2 regions of the Ensifer sp. EB106-05-01-XG146 genome follow, and region 1 is predicted to be linked to the other one. Evidence: predicted binding sites of a transcription regulator. Region 1 holds the regulator's gene; the other holds the start of a gene.
What was found. Region 1 encodes LexA, which represses DNA repair genes until DNA is damaged. Its sites were predicted from a motif close to TGTTCNNNNTGTGTTCNG; they were not measured.
Positions count from the first base shown of each region.

Region 1 (5,295 bases):
GAAAATCGTGTAATTGGCTCGAGCATCATGGCGCTCACAGCCAGTGCCCGGACGTCATTTCCTGCTTGGCGTATACCGCCAACACTTCAACGCGGTTCACGTAGCGCCATCGTCAGGTTGCAGCGTAAACCCGCCGGCAGAGTTCGACAATGGGTGGAGTGCAGAAGCGGTTCAGAGACCGACCGCCTTCGGCGCCCGGCCGGATCGAACAACGCATATCGTGCAACGGCGTTCGAGCGGGCGCGCTGGCGCGCGTATTGACAGGATCGGCGCCGGTCGTGTTGACTGAATGCTACGGGGCCGTAGCTCAGTTGGGAGAGCGCCGCAATCGCACTGCGGAGGTCGAGGGTTCGACTCCCTTCGGCTCCACCAAAACGATCAGTAGGTGCCCGGTTGCCGAGGTATCGGAACAGCGGCTGATTTGTCATCAGCAGATCGCCAGTTCGAGTCTCTCTGGGGACACCACCATGCTAAGCCACCGTCCGGCCTTCGCGAAACGCTGCCCGATCCCGTGGCCACCTGTTTTCAGAGGCTGAACGGATCCCGCGCCGATCGCTTCTCGCTCGGTGCACTGAACGGGTCGGCTTTCTTCTCCTTGGACTTGCGGCCCTCGTCGGCGATAATCTCGTCGACCGCCCGCTGGCATTTCATCAGCTCGTCGGCCGCCGGGCCGGTGCCGCGCAGGCTGAGATTCGCGATGACGCGATCTTCAAACGCGATGGCCAAGGCCCGCTTGCGCACGAAGCCCGTCAGGAACTCGGCGTCGGTGACGTTCACGAACAGAAACTTTCCGCTCGCATCACCGGCAGCGGTCGCCGAAGCGCTCCAGGGATCGGTCTTGTCGAAGTGGAAGGTCAGGTCGTACTCTTTGCCGACCTCGAGCGACCTCCAGTCGTCGCTGGCGAAGCTCATATAGAGCGGCGACTCGGAGCCCTTGGGATAGAACCCAAGGCGCAAGGTGACCCCGCCGTCGAATACCGACGAGATGAAGCAGGAGCCCTCCATCGAGGTGTCGGAAGCAACGGTCCAGCCGTCGACATCCTTCCACTTGATGATTTCGGACTCCTCAGCCGCGGCCGATCCCGCGGCGATCAGACAGCTTACCAATCCGACCAGCAATCTACGCATGCAAAACCCCCGTTTGCCCGCATTTTGATAGGTCCCCGCATCGCTGTCGAGGGTGCCTAGCCGATCCCAGGCAATATTTTAGGAATATTCACCTCTCCGCGGCAAGCGGACTGCCCATCACATGGCGAAAGGATCTTTCGATGACTTGGTCTGGCCGCCGCCGGCAAAGGGATCGTTGTTCGGCGCATTGCCACCGGCGCCCGCAAAGGGATCGTTCGCCGCTCCCTGATCGCCATTCGGGATCAAGGCGCTCACCGCCTCCTGGCACTTGAACATCTCGCTTACCGCCTTCATCGAATCACGCAGGCTGAGGCTCGCGACGACGCGCCCCTCGAAGGCCAGCGCCAAGGTGTTCTTGCGAACGAACTCGGTAAAGAAGTCGGTGTTGGAAAAGTTGACGACAAGGGCCTTGGCGCCGGTCAGATCAACACCGAACGCAACGGCCGGCCACTGACGACCACGGTCGAGCTGCAAGGCAACATCGTATTCCCGCTGCGGCTCGATGGATTTCCATTCGGCATTGCCGATCGAAAGAAACGCCAGGTTCGTCGATCCCCGCGGATAAAAGCCGATACGAAGGATAGCGCCGGCGTCATAGCTCGTCGCCGCGTAACACGAGCCTCCCAGGGAAGGATCGGATCCCACCGTCCAGGCGTTGATCCGTTTCCAGATATTCGAACGCCCTTCTTCGGCAGACGCCGCTCCAGCCGTGAGCAACAGGCCGAGCACCACCAACGACAATCTATGCATGCAACCACCCCACTTTCCACGCAAAGTTATCTTTTTTTAGAGGCCTGTCGAGACGGTGAAGGCCCTTCCCCGCAGGGATTTTTGCGCGCCCCAGGCCCGATGCGAAAGCTGGCAGCTCCGATGCATTCTCCGCGCCGGTCCATGAAGAACGGCCGAGACGAGGTTGAGATGGAGCGGCTGGCGCAAATCAGCCACAGCCTGCGGGCAAAGAGCTGTTGAACATGGCAGAGTGATCGCCATGCTTGCTGGACTTCGGAACGAAAGCGCGGTTCACATCGTTTACCAACCCGTAGTCCCACCCCTTCATCAAGTGGACGATCACCGTGCTTGCCGCCCTGCTTCTCGCTTCGATAGTCGCATCGCCCAATATGCCTGACGTCAAGCTCAGTGCCGCGACGGTGGATGAACTCCAGACCGATTTCGAACGGGCCGTGCCGTGCCATCAGATCGATGGACGCAATGTTTGGAAGGGCGCGCTCGCGTTCTACATCCAGTCCTTCGTTTATGACGGCGATACGCCCGTTGCGACCGATGCGGCCGACGCAGTGCTTCCGGAAGACAACAGCGCCGAAACGGTGAAGGAGTTCGAAGACGCCTGCTCGGCCTCGCAAGCGACTTAAGTCTCTCCGCGAAGAGAGCCGCGATTCGTTCGAATCACGCGCGCGACCGGCCTGCCCGGCGCTGTTTTGGGACGCAACCGTCGCCGAAAACCGCCCCGCTCCCGCAAAAGTGACCAATCGCCCCCACAGAAGCAGCCAATTGCCTGAATTCACGGAATTTTAGGCACTTGCGGAACACATATGGAACAGATAGTGTCTGTTCTTGATTTGTTTCACGCCTCTGGAGCGACGTGCCATGCTGACCCGCAAGCAACAGGAATTGCTTCTGTTCATCCACGAACGCATGAAGGAGTCGGGCGTACCGCCGTCTTTCGATGAAATGAAGGATGCGCTCGACCTGGCGTCGAAGTCCGGCATTCACCGTTTGATCACGGCGCTCGAAGAGCGCGGGTTCATTCGCCGGTTGCCGAACCGGGCGCGCGCGCTCGAAGTCATCAAGCTTCCGGAAGCCTACGCCGCCGGCCAGCAACAGCCGCGCAGAGGCTTCTCGCCGAGCGTGATCGAGGGCAGCCTCGGAAAGCCGCCGGCCGCCGCTCCTGCCACGCCGAAGCCGGCGCCGGTCGCCGAAAGCACGTCTGTTTCCGTCCCGGTGATGGGCCGCATCGCTGCCGGCGTGCCGATCTCGGCGATCCAGAACAACACCCATGACATTACCGTTCCGCTCGACATGATCGGCAGCGGCGAGCATTACGCCCTCGAAGTAAAGGGCGATTCGATGATCGAGGCCGGCATCTTCGATGGCGACACGGTGATCATCCGCAACGGCAACTCGGCCAATCCCGGCGACATCATCGTGGCGCTCGTGGACGACGAGGAAGCGACGCTGAAGCGCTTCCGTCGCAAGGGCGCGTCGATTGCGCTCGAAGCGGCCAACCCCGCCTACGAGACGCGCATTTTCGGACCGGATCGCGTGAAAATCCAGGGCAAGCTCGTCGGGCTGATCCGCCGCTACCATTGAATTCCAGGCAGAACGCCGAATCAAAAGAGCCTCGCCACTGAAAGTGGCGAGGCTCTTTCCATTTAAGGCGACCTGAAATCCAGATCGCTTATTCGTGGATCGTGTATTCGCCGAGTTCGCAGAGATCCTGCGTGTCCTCGGTCGTATCGAGGGCCGAGCCTTCCTCGAATTCGAATCGCATGTCGTATTTGCAGACGTCCCGCCCGTCGGCAATGGTGATCTCCATGCTCTCGCCGGGGTTCAGGACCTGCCGACCGAAAACATCGTCTTCCCATTCATTGACGCCGACCGGCGACGTATAGAAATTCGTCAGTACCGCGCCGGTGTTGTTCTTCAGCTGGAAAACCAGGTCGTCCGCGCGCGCCTCCATAGCGGTCGCCGCAAAACACGCCAACGCCGTCAGGATCAGTCTCTTTTTCATTGATGCCATTGCCTCCGTTCTTAATGTTGACGGACGCTACCGATGCGGTTGATCTCAGCGGAGTCATCGTTCCCCCTCTACCGAATTCACCGAAGCGATAAGATCCGACGGAGGCATAGGAGACGTGGCTTGCGCGGACGTGTCGCGAATTTTACCGCGCTGCCCTAAGGCAGAACGCCAAACCAAATTTAACGAGGTGAGATTTTTGGAGGCCTCGCCCGGAATTGAACCGGGGTACAAGGATTTGCAGTCCTCTGCGTCACCACTCCGCCACGAGGCCTCACAGCTCGGATAACCAAGCGTTGGCGCGGATTTAGAATGATTGCAGAAAAACCGCAAGAGGCATTTTCTGAAAAACGCGCCGTCGAATTGCAGGACGGATACTTTCCACAGAACGATCGACGATGTCCGCCGATCGTCTCCCAGCTGATCTCAGCACCAGGGCGTCGGGCGCCCTTCCCACGGCCGCACGAGCCCCTCGGAAACGAGTACACGTCCAAGAGATTGGTCACCGCGGGTGACCAGGCGCAGTTTCTCGCCGGCCTTGGCATCTGATCGCCCTCCCGCCGAGATCAGCCTGAAGTCGCCTGCATTCAGCAATTCGCGCAGGCGCTGCTTGGCGTAGAAGCCGCGCGAACGCTCCTTGTCGCAGCTTGCCTGGCGGATTCGCGGTGCATCGACATCGGCGACGCGGATCGTCTCGCCATGGAAGACGAAGGTCGCGCCATCGATCACGCAGTTGTCGTTGCGAATGCCGCAAAAATAGAACTGATCGGTACGGATGGATGCCGTCTTCACCTCTTCATTCGGCCGCACGAGAGGGGTTGGCGGCGTGACGCCGACATTCACCGACGGCACCGGGGCGGCCAGGACAACCTTCGTCGCCGGGTTGGGCTTCGGATTTGGTTTGTGCCTATCCGCCTGCTGCGCAACGCGCTCCTGCGCTTCAGGAACCGCGCGCTGAGGCTTCGGCTTCGTTTCCGATCGCGATGCAAAGGCCATGACATCGGAAACCACCGGCCAGTGCCGCAACTCGGCGCGATGGTCGTGGGCCATGACGCCGCCAAGGGTGAGCGCTGCGGCCAGATACCACGGCGCCATGCCGCCCTGTTTGCTGGTGCTTCGGCCCGAACTGCGGCGTCGACGTTTCGTAGTGGCTTTGGCCATCGGTCCCCATCCTGATTCGAGACCGCATTATGCGTTTGATGGGTTGCCGAAAAGTTTTCGAGGGCACCCCAACAGAGGGGAAGACCGCGAGGAACCGGTCATTCGCCTGCGCGGCCACGGCCCTTGTTGAGAGATTCGGAATTGCTACGGGACGGCCGCGAGGAACCGAAAACTGCCGACCGCCCTGCCCTCGACAACAAGATCGTTAAATCGGCGTCCGCCTCAGGAGCCGTTCGAGGAGTTGGCCTTCC
Region 1 is NZ_JBYTDX010000001.1:1,498,240-1,503,534, reverse strand. It holds tRNA gene AC3WVQ_RS07455 (tRNA-Ala) at 297-372, shown strand; gene AC3WVQ_RS07450 (hypothetical protein) at 526-1,119, opposite strand; gene AC3WVQ_RS07445 (hypothetical protein) at 1,246-1,863, opposite strand; gene AC3WVQ_RS07440 (hypothetical protein) at 2,202-2,498, shown strand; gene lexA (transcriptional repressor LexA) at 2,734-3,456, shown strand; gene AC3WVQ_RS07430 (hypothetical protein) at 3,545-3,886, opposite strand; tRNA gene AC3WVQ_RS07425 (tRNA-Cys) at 4,084-4,157, opposite strand; gene AC3WVQ_RS07420 (thermonuclease family protein) at 4,310-5,044, opposite strand; gene AC3WVQ_RS07415 (hypothetical protein) at 5,267-5,295, opposite strand, start outside.

Region 2 (5,295 bases), 620 kb from region 1:
GATGCTGAAGGTTTCGTGCGCGTGCGGCGCAAATTCATGGGTGATGAAGGTCGCCGTCAGACATTCCATGCCCATGAAGCGGGAATCCCGCCAGAAGCGCGTGCGCTCGGCGCCCTCTATCGGCATGACATCGATGGCTTCTTCCTGCGAAATTGTCTGCATGGCAAAACCATAGTGCGCCTGCGCGGCTGCGTCTTGCACAAAAGTGCTCGTTTGCCTGGTCCATCCGCGAGGGCGCTACGACAGGGGAATATTTGCGACGCTCTGCGCTTGGCTGTATTGATCCTGGATCATCCACGCAGAGTGCCCGGCATGCTTCCTCCAGACTTCCTTTCCGCTTCCAACCGGCTCACGATCGATCTTGGCGCGCTTGTCGACAACTGGCGGGCCATGAACAAGCGCTCCGGCAAGGCGCGTGCCGCAGCCGTCCTCAAGGCGGATGCCTATGGCATCGGCATCGCGCAGGCGGCCCCTGCCCTCTATGCGGCCGGCGCCCGCGATTTCTTTGTCGCCAATGCCGAGGAAGGCGCAGCACTCCGTCCGCTTGCACCGGACGGCCGGATCTACATTCTCGCCGGGATGTGGCCGGGCAACGAGGCGCTGTTCTTCGACAACGATCTGGTGCCGGTCATCAACTCGGACGAGCAGCTGGCGGTGTTCATGGCCGCCCTTTCCGAGCGTGGCGACCACCCTTGCGTGCTGCATGTGGATACCGGCATGAACCGGCTCGGCCTTACGGTCGAGCAGGCCGTTGCGCTTGCGACAGACCCGGCGCGGCCGGCAAGCTTTTCGCCGGTGCTGATCATGAGCCATCTCGTCAGCGCCGACGATCCGGACCATCGGCTGAATGGCCTTCAACTCCGTCGCTTCCATGAGGTGTCGACTGCCTATGAAGGGGTCGATGCGAGCCTTGCCAACTCCGGCGGCGTCTTCCTCGGGCCCGACTATCATTTCGACCTGACCCGGCCGGGCATCGCCGTCTATGGCGGCGAGGCGGTGAACGACATCCCCAACCCGATGAAGCCGGTGGTGACCGCCGAAGCACGGATCATCCAGGTGCGCGACGTGGCCGCCGGCGGCACCGCGAGCTATGGCGCCTCTGCCCGCTTCGACCGCGACAGTCGCATCGCCACGGTGGCTGTGGGATATGCCGATGGCTATCACCGTTCCGTGTCCGGCGGCGGCGTCACGCTCAGGCAGGCAACGCCATCAGGGGCCTTCGGTTTCCTGCACGGCCAGAAGGTCCCGCATGTCGGGCGCGTCACCATGGACCTCAGTCTCTTCGACGTCACGGACCTTCCTGAAAGCGCGGTACGACCGGGTGATTACATCGAGCTCTTCGGCCGGCACATCGCCATCGACGATGTCGCGCGCGCCGGAGGGACGATCGGCTACGAGATGCTGACCAGCCTCGGCCGCCGCTATATCAGGCACTATATCGACAGCGTCTGACGCGCTCCTTCAGCTCATTTTTCGGTCATTCTTGCAGAAATTCACCTTTTGTTCCGCACTTTGCGGCATTATGTGACGATACAGGTGATTCTTTGCCGCCGACGTCCCCTCGCGACGTAGGCGGTCTCACATTCCGAAAGTCGATGCCGATGGCGAAAGCGCGTACCCAATTCATCTGCCAGAACTGCGGCACGATCCACACTCGCTGGGTGGGAAAATGCGAAGGCTGCGGCGAGTGGAACACGATCATCGAGGACGACCCGACGGCGGGCATCGGCGGCGGTCCGTCGCGCGCGCCGAAGAAGGGACGCCCGGTGGCGCTCACCACGCTCTCGGGCGAGATCGAAGACGCGCCACGCATCCAGACAGGCATCTCGGAACTCGACCGGGTGACCGGAGGCGGCTTCGTGCGCGGATCGGCGCTGCTCGTCGGCGGCGATCCCGGTATCGGCAAGTCGACGGTGCTGATGCAGGCAGCGGCAGCGCTCTCGCGCCGCAAGCATCGCGTCATCTATGTCTCGGGCGAAGAGGCTGTGGCGCAGGTGCGTCTTCGCGCCCAGCGGCTGGGGGCTGCCGACAGCGATGTGCTGCTCGCTGCTGAGACCAACGTCGAGGACATTCTGGCGACGCTGTCGGAAGGCAAGCGCCCGGATCTCGTGATCATCGATTCGATCCAGACGCTCTGGAGCGACATCGTCGATTCCGCGCCGGGCACGGTGACCCAGGTTCGCACCGGCGTGCAGGCGATGATCCGCTTTGCCAAGCAGACGGGAACCGCCGTCGTGCTCGTCGGCCATGTGACCAAGGAGGGCCAGATCGCCGGTCCGCGCGTCGTCGAGCATATGGTCGACGCCGTGCTCTATTTCGAAGGCGACCGCGGCCATCACTATCGTATCCTGCGCACCGTCAAGAACCGCTTCGGCCCGACGGACGAGATCGGCGTGTTCGAAATGTCGGACAAGGGCCTGCGCGAGGTCGCCAACCCGTCGGAACTGTTTCTCGGCGAACGCAACGAGAAATCGCCGGGCGCCGCCGTCTTTGCCGGCATGGAAGGCACCCGCCCGGTTCTCGTCGAAGTGCAGGCGCTGGTCGCCCCGACTTCGCTCGGCACGCCGAGACGCGCCATCGTCGGCTGGGATTCCGCACGGCTCTCGATGATCCTTGCCGTGCTGGAAGCCCATTGCGGCGTGCGGCTCGGCCAGCACGACGTCTATCTCAACATCGCCGGTGGCTACCGCATTTCCGAGCCGGCGGCCGATCTAGCTGTGGCTTCCGCACTGGTTTCATCGCTTGCCGGGCTTGCCCTTCCGGCGGATTGCGTCTATTTCGGCGAAGTCAGCTTGTCGGGTGCCATCCGGCCGGTTGCGCATACCGCACAACGCCTTAAGGAAGCCGAGAAGCTCGGGTTCTCCCAGGCGGTCCTGCCGTCCGCTTCGACCGAACTGCCGAAAAACGGCAATGGCCGCTGGAGCGAGATGGAAAGCCTGCCCGATCTGGTGGCGCGCATCGCGGGGTCGCGAAACGCGCTGAGACCGGTGGAGGACGAAGACTGAAAGATGCGGATGCCGCAGGCCGCCCTTTAAGGGCCGCAAACAGGCTGCAAATGCCCTGAACTCAGGGCCGATGGCGGATAGGCTTGAGGAGACCCGGACGAACCGGGTCCGGAGTAAGGACAAAATGCCCATTACAATTCTCGACGGTATCGTTCTCGGCGTCGCCCTGTTTTCCGCAATCCTGGCCATGGTTCGAGGCTTCTCGCGCGAGGTGCTTTCGGTCGCGAGCTGGGTGGGTGCGGCGGCTGCCGCCTACTTCCTCTACCCGCATCTCCTGCCCTACGCGAAGCAGTATACCAACAGCGACACGGTCGCGATGATCGGATCGGCGGCGGTGATCTTCCTGATCGCGCTGATCATCATCTCCTTCATCACCATGCGGATCGCCGATTTCATCATCGACAGCCGCATCGGCGCGCTCGACCGCACGCTCGGCTTCCTGTTCGGCGCTGCCCGCGGCATCCTTTTGGTCGTCGTCGCCATGCTGTTCTTCAACTGGCTCGTCGCTCCGCAGCAGCAGCCGACTTGGGTCACCCAGGCCAAGTCGAAGCCGCTGCTCGACAATCTCGGCAACAAGCTGATCGCGCTTTTGCCCGAAGAAGCCGACGCCACCATTCTCGATCGCCTGCGCGGCAAGGACACAACCGGCGAAGGCGAAGGCGAAGCGCCGGCAACGACGCCCGGCCAGGCACCTGCGACGACGCCGGACCAGGCGCCCGCCGACGACGCCCCGGCCACCAACGGCTGAGACAGGAACGATTTGCCGACAAAGCCCGCCCCGCGGGCTTTGTCCTTTTGGGGAATAACGCTTGCAGCCGTTTTCAGCTAAGATTGCTTGAAGACGGCGGGCCTGATCACGATATGCGCACCGGTACGGAGCAAAGGCGACTGTGATGACCGATAGATCCATCGAAATCCACGATGAACTCGAAGGCGATGAGCTGCACGAAGAGTGCGGCGTCTTCGGCATACTGGGGCACTCGGACGCGGCGGCGCTGACGGCGCTGGGCCTTCATGCGCTCCAGCATCGCGGCCAGGAAGCAGCCGGCATCGTCACCTTTGACGGCAAGCAGTTCTGCACCGAGAAGCGCATGGGCCTCGTCGGCGACCACTACACGGATCCGGCGACGCTGGCGAAACTGCCGGGCTTCATGTCGATCGGCCACACCCGCTACTCGACGACGGGCGAAGTGGCGCTGCGCAACGTGCAGCCGCTCTTTGCCGAACTCGAAGTCGGTGGCATTGCGGTCGCCCATAACGGCAATTTCACCAACGGCCTCACGCTTCGCCGGCAGCTGATCGCCGACGGCGCCATCTGTCAGTCGACGTCCGACACCGAAGTCGTGCTGCACCTGATCGCCCGTTCCAAGCAGGCGTCCTCTTCCGACCGCTTCATCGATGCCATCCGCCAGATGGAAGGCGGCTATTCGATGCTGGCGATGACGCGCACGAAGCTGATCGCCGCACGTGATCCGATCGGCATCCGTCCGCTCGTGATGGGCGAACTCGACGGCAAGCCGATCTTCTGCTCCGAGACCTGCGCACTCGACATCATCGGCGCGACCTATGTCCGCGACGTCGAGAACGGCGAAGTCATCATCTGCGAGATCCAGCCCGACGGTTCGATCACCATCGACGCGCGCAAGCCGGAGGTTTCGCAGCCCGAGCGTCTTTGCCTGTTCGAGTATGTCTACTTCGCCCGGCCGGACTCGGTCGTCGGCGGCCGCAGCATCTATGTGTCGCGCAAGAACATGGGCATCAACCTCGCCAAGGAAGCGCCGGTCGAGGCCGACGTCGTGGTTCCCGTGCCGGACGGCGGCACGCCGGCCGCCCTCGGCTATGCCCAGCAGAGTGGCATCCCCTTCGAATACGGTATCATCCGCAACCACTATGTCGGCCGCACCTTCATCGAGCCGACGCAGCAGATCCGCGCCTTCGGCGTCAAGCTCAAGCATTCCGCCAATCGCGCGATGATCGAGGGCAAACGCATCATCCTCGTCGATGATTCGATCGTGCGCGGCACGACGTCGGTAAAGATCGTGCAGATGATGCGCGAGGCCGGTGCGCGCGAAGTGCATGTGCGCGTCGCGAGCCCGATGATCTTCCATCCGGACTTCTACGGCATCGACACGCCGGACCGCGACAAGCTGCTCGCCAACCAGCATGCGGACCTCGCCTCCATGTGCCGCTACATCGGCGCGGACTCGCTCGAGTTCCTGTCGATCGACGGTCTTTATGAGGCGGTCGGCGGCGAAAAGCGCGATCCGAAGTCGCCGCAGTTCACCGACCA
Region 2 is NZ_JBYTDX010000001.1:880,020-885,314, reverse strand. It holds gene AC3WVQ_RS04245 (AraC family transcriptional regulator) at 1-162, opposite strand, end outside; gene alr (alanine racemase) at 313-1,452, shown strand; gene radA (DNA repair protein RadA) at 1,602-3,005, shown strand; gene AC3WVQ_RS04230 (CvpA family protein) at 3,130-3,753, shown strand; gene purF (amidophosphoribosyltransferase) at 3,899-5,295, shown strand, end outside.
Region 2: radA (DNA repair protein RadA) is a predicted target of LexA. The motif match lies at 1,491-1,508, and genes of this name have one in related genera.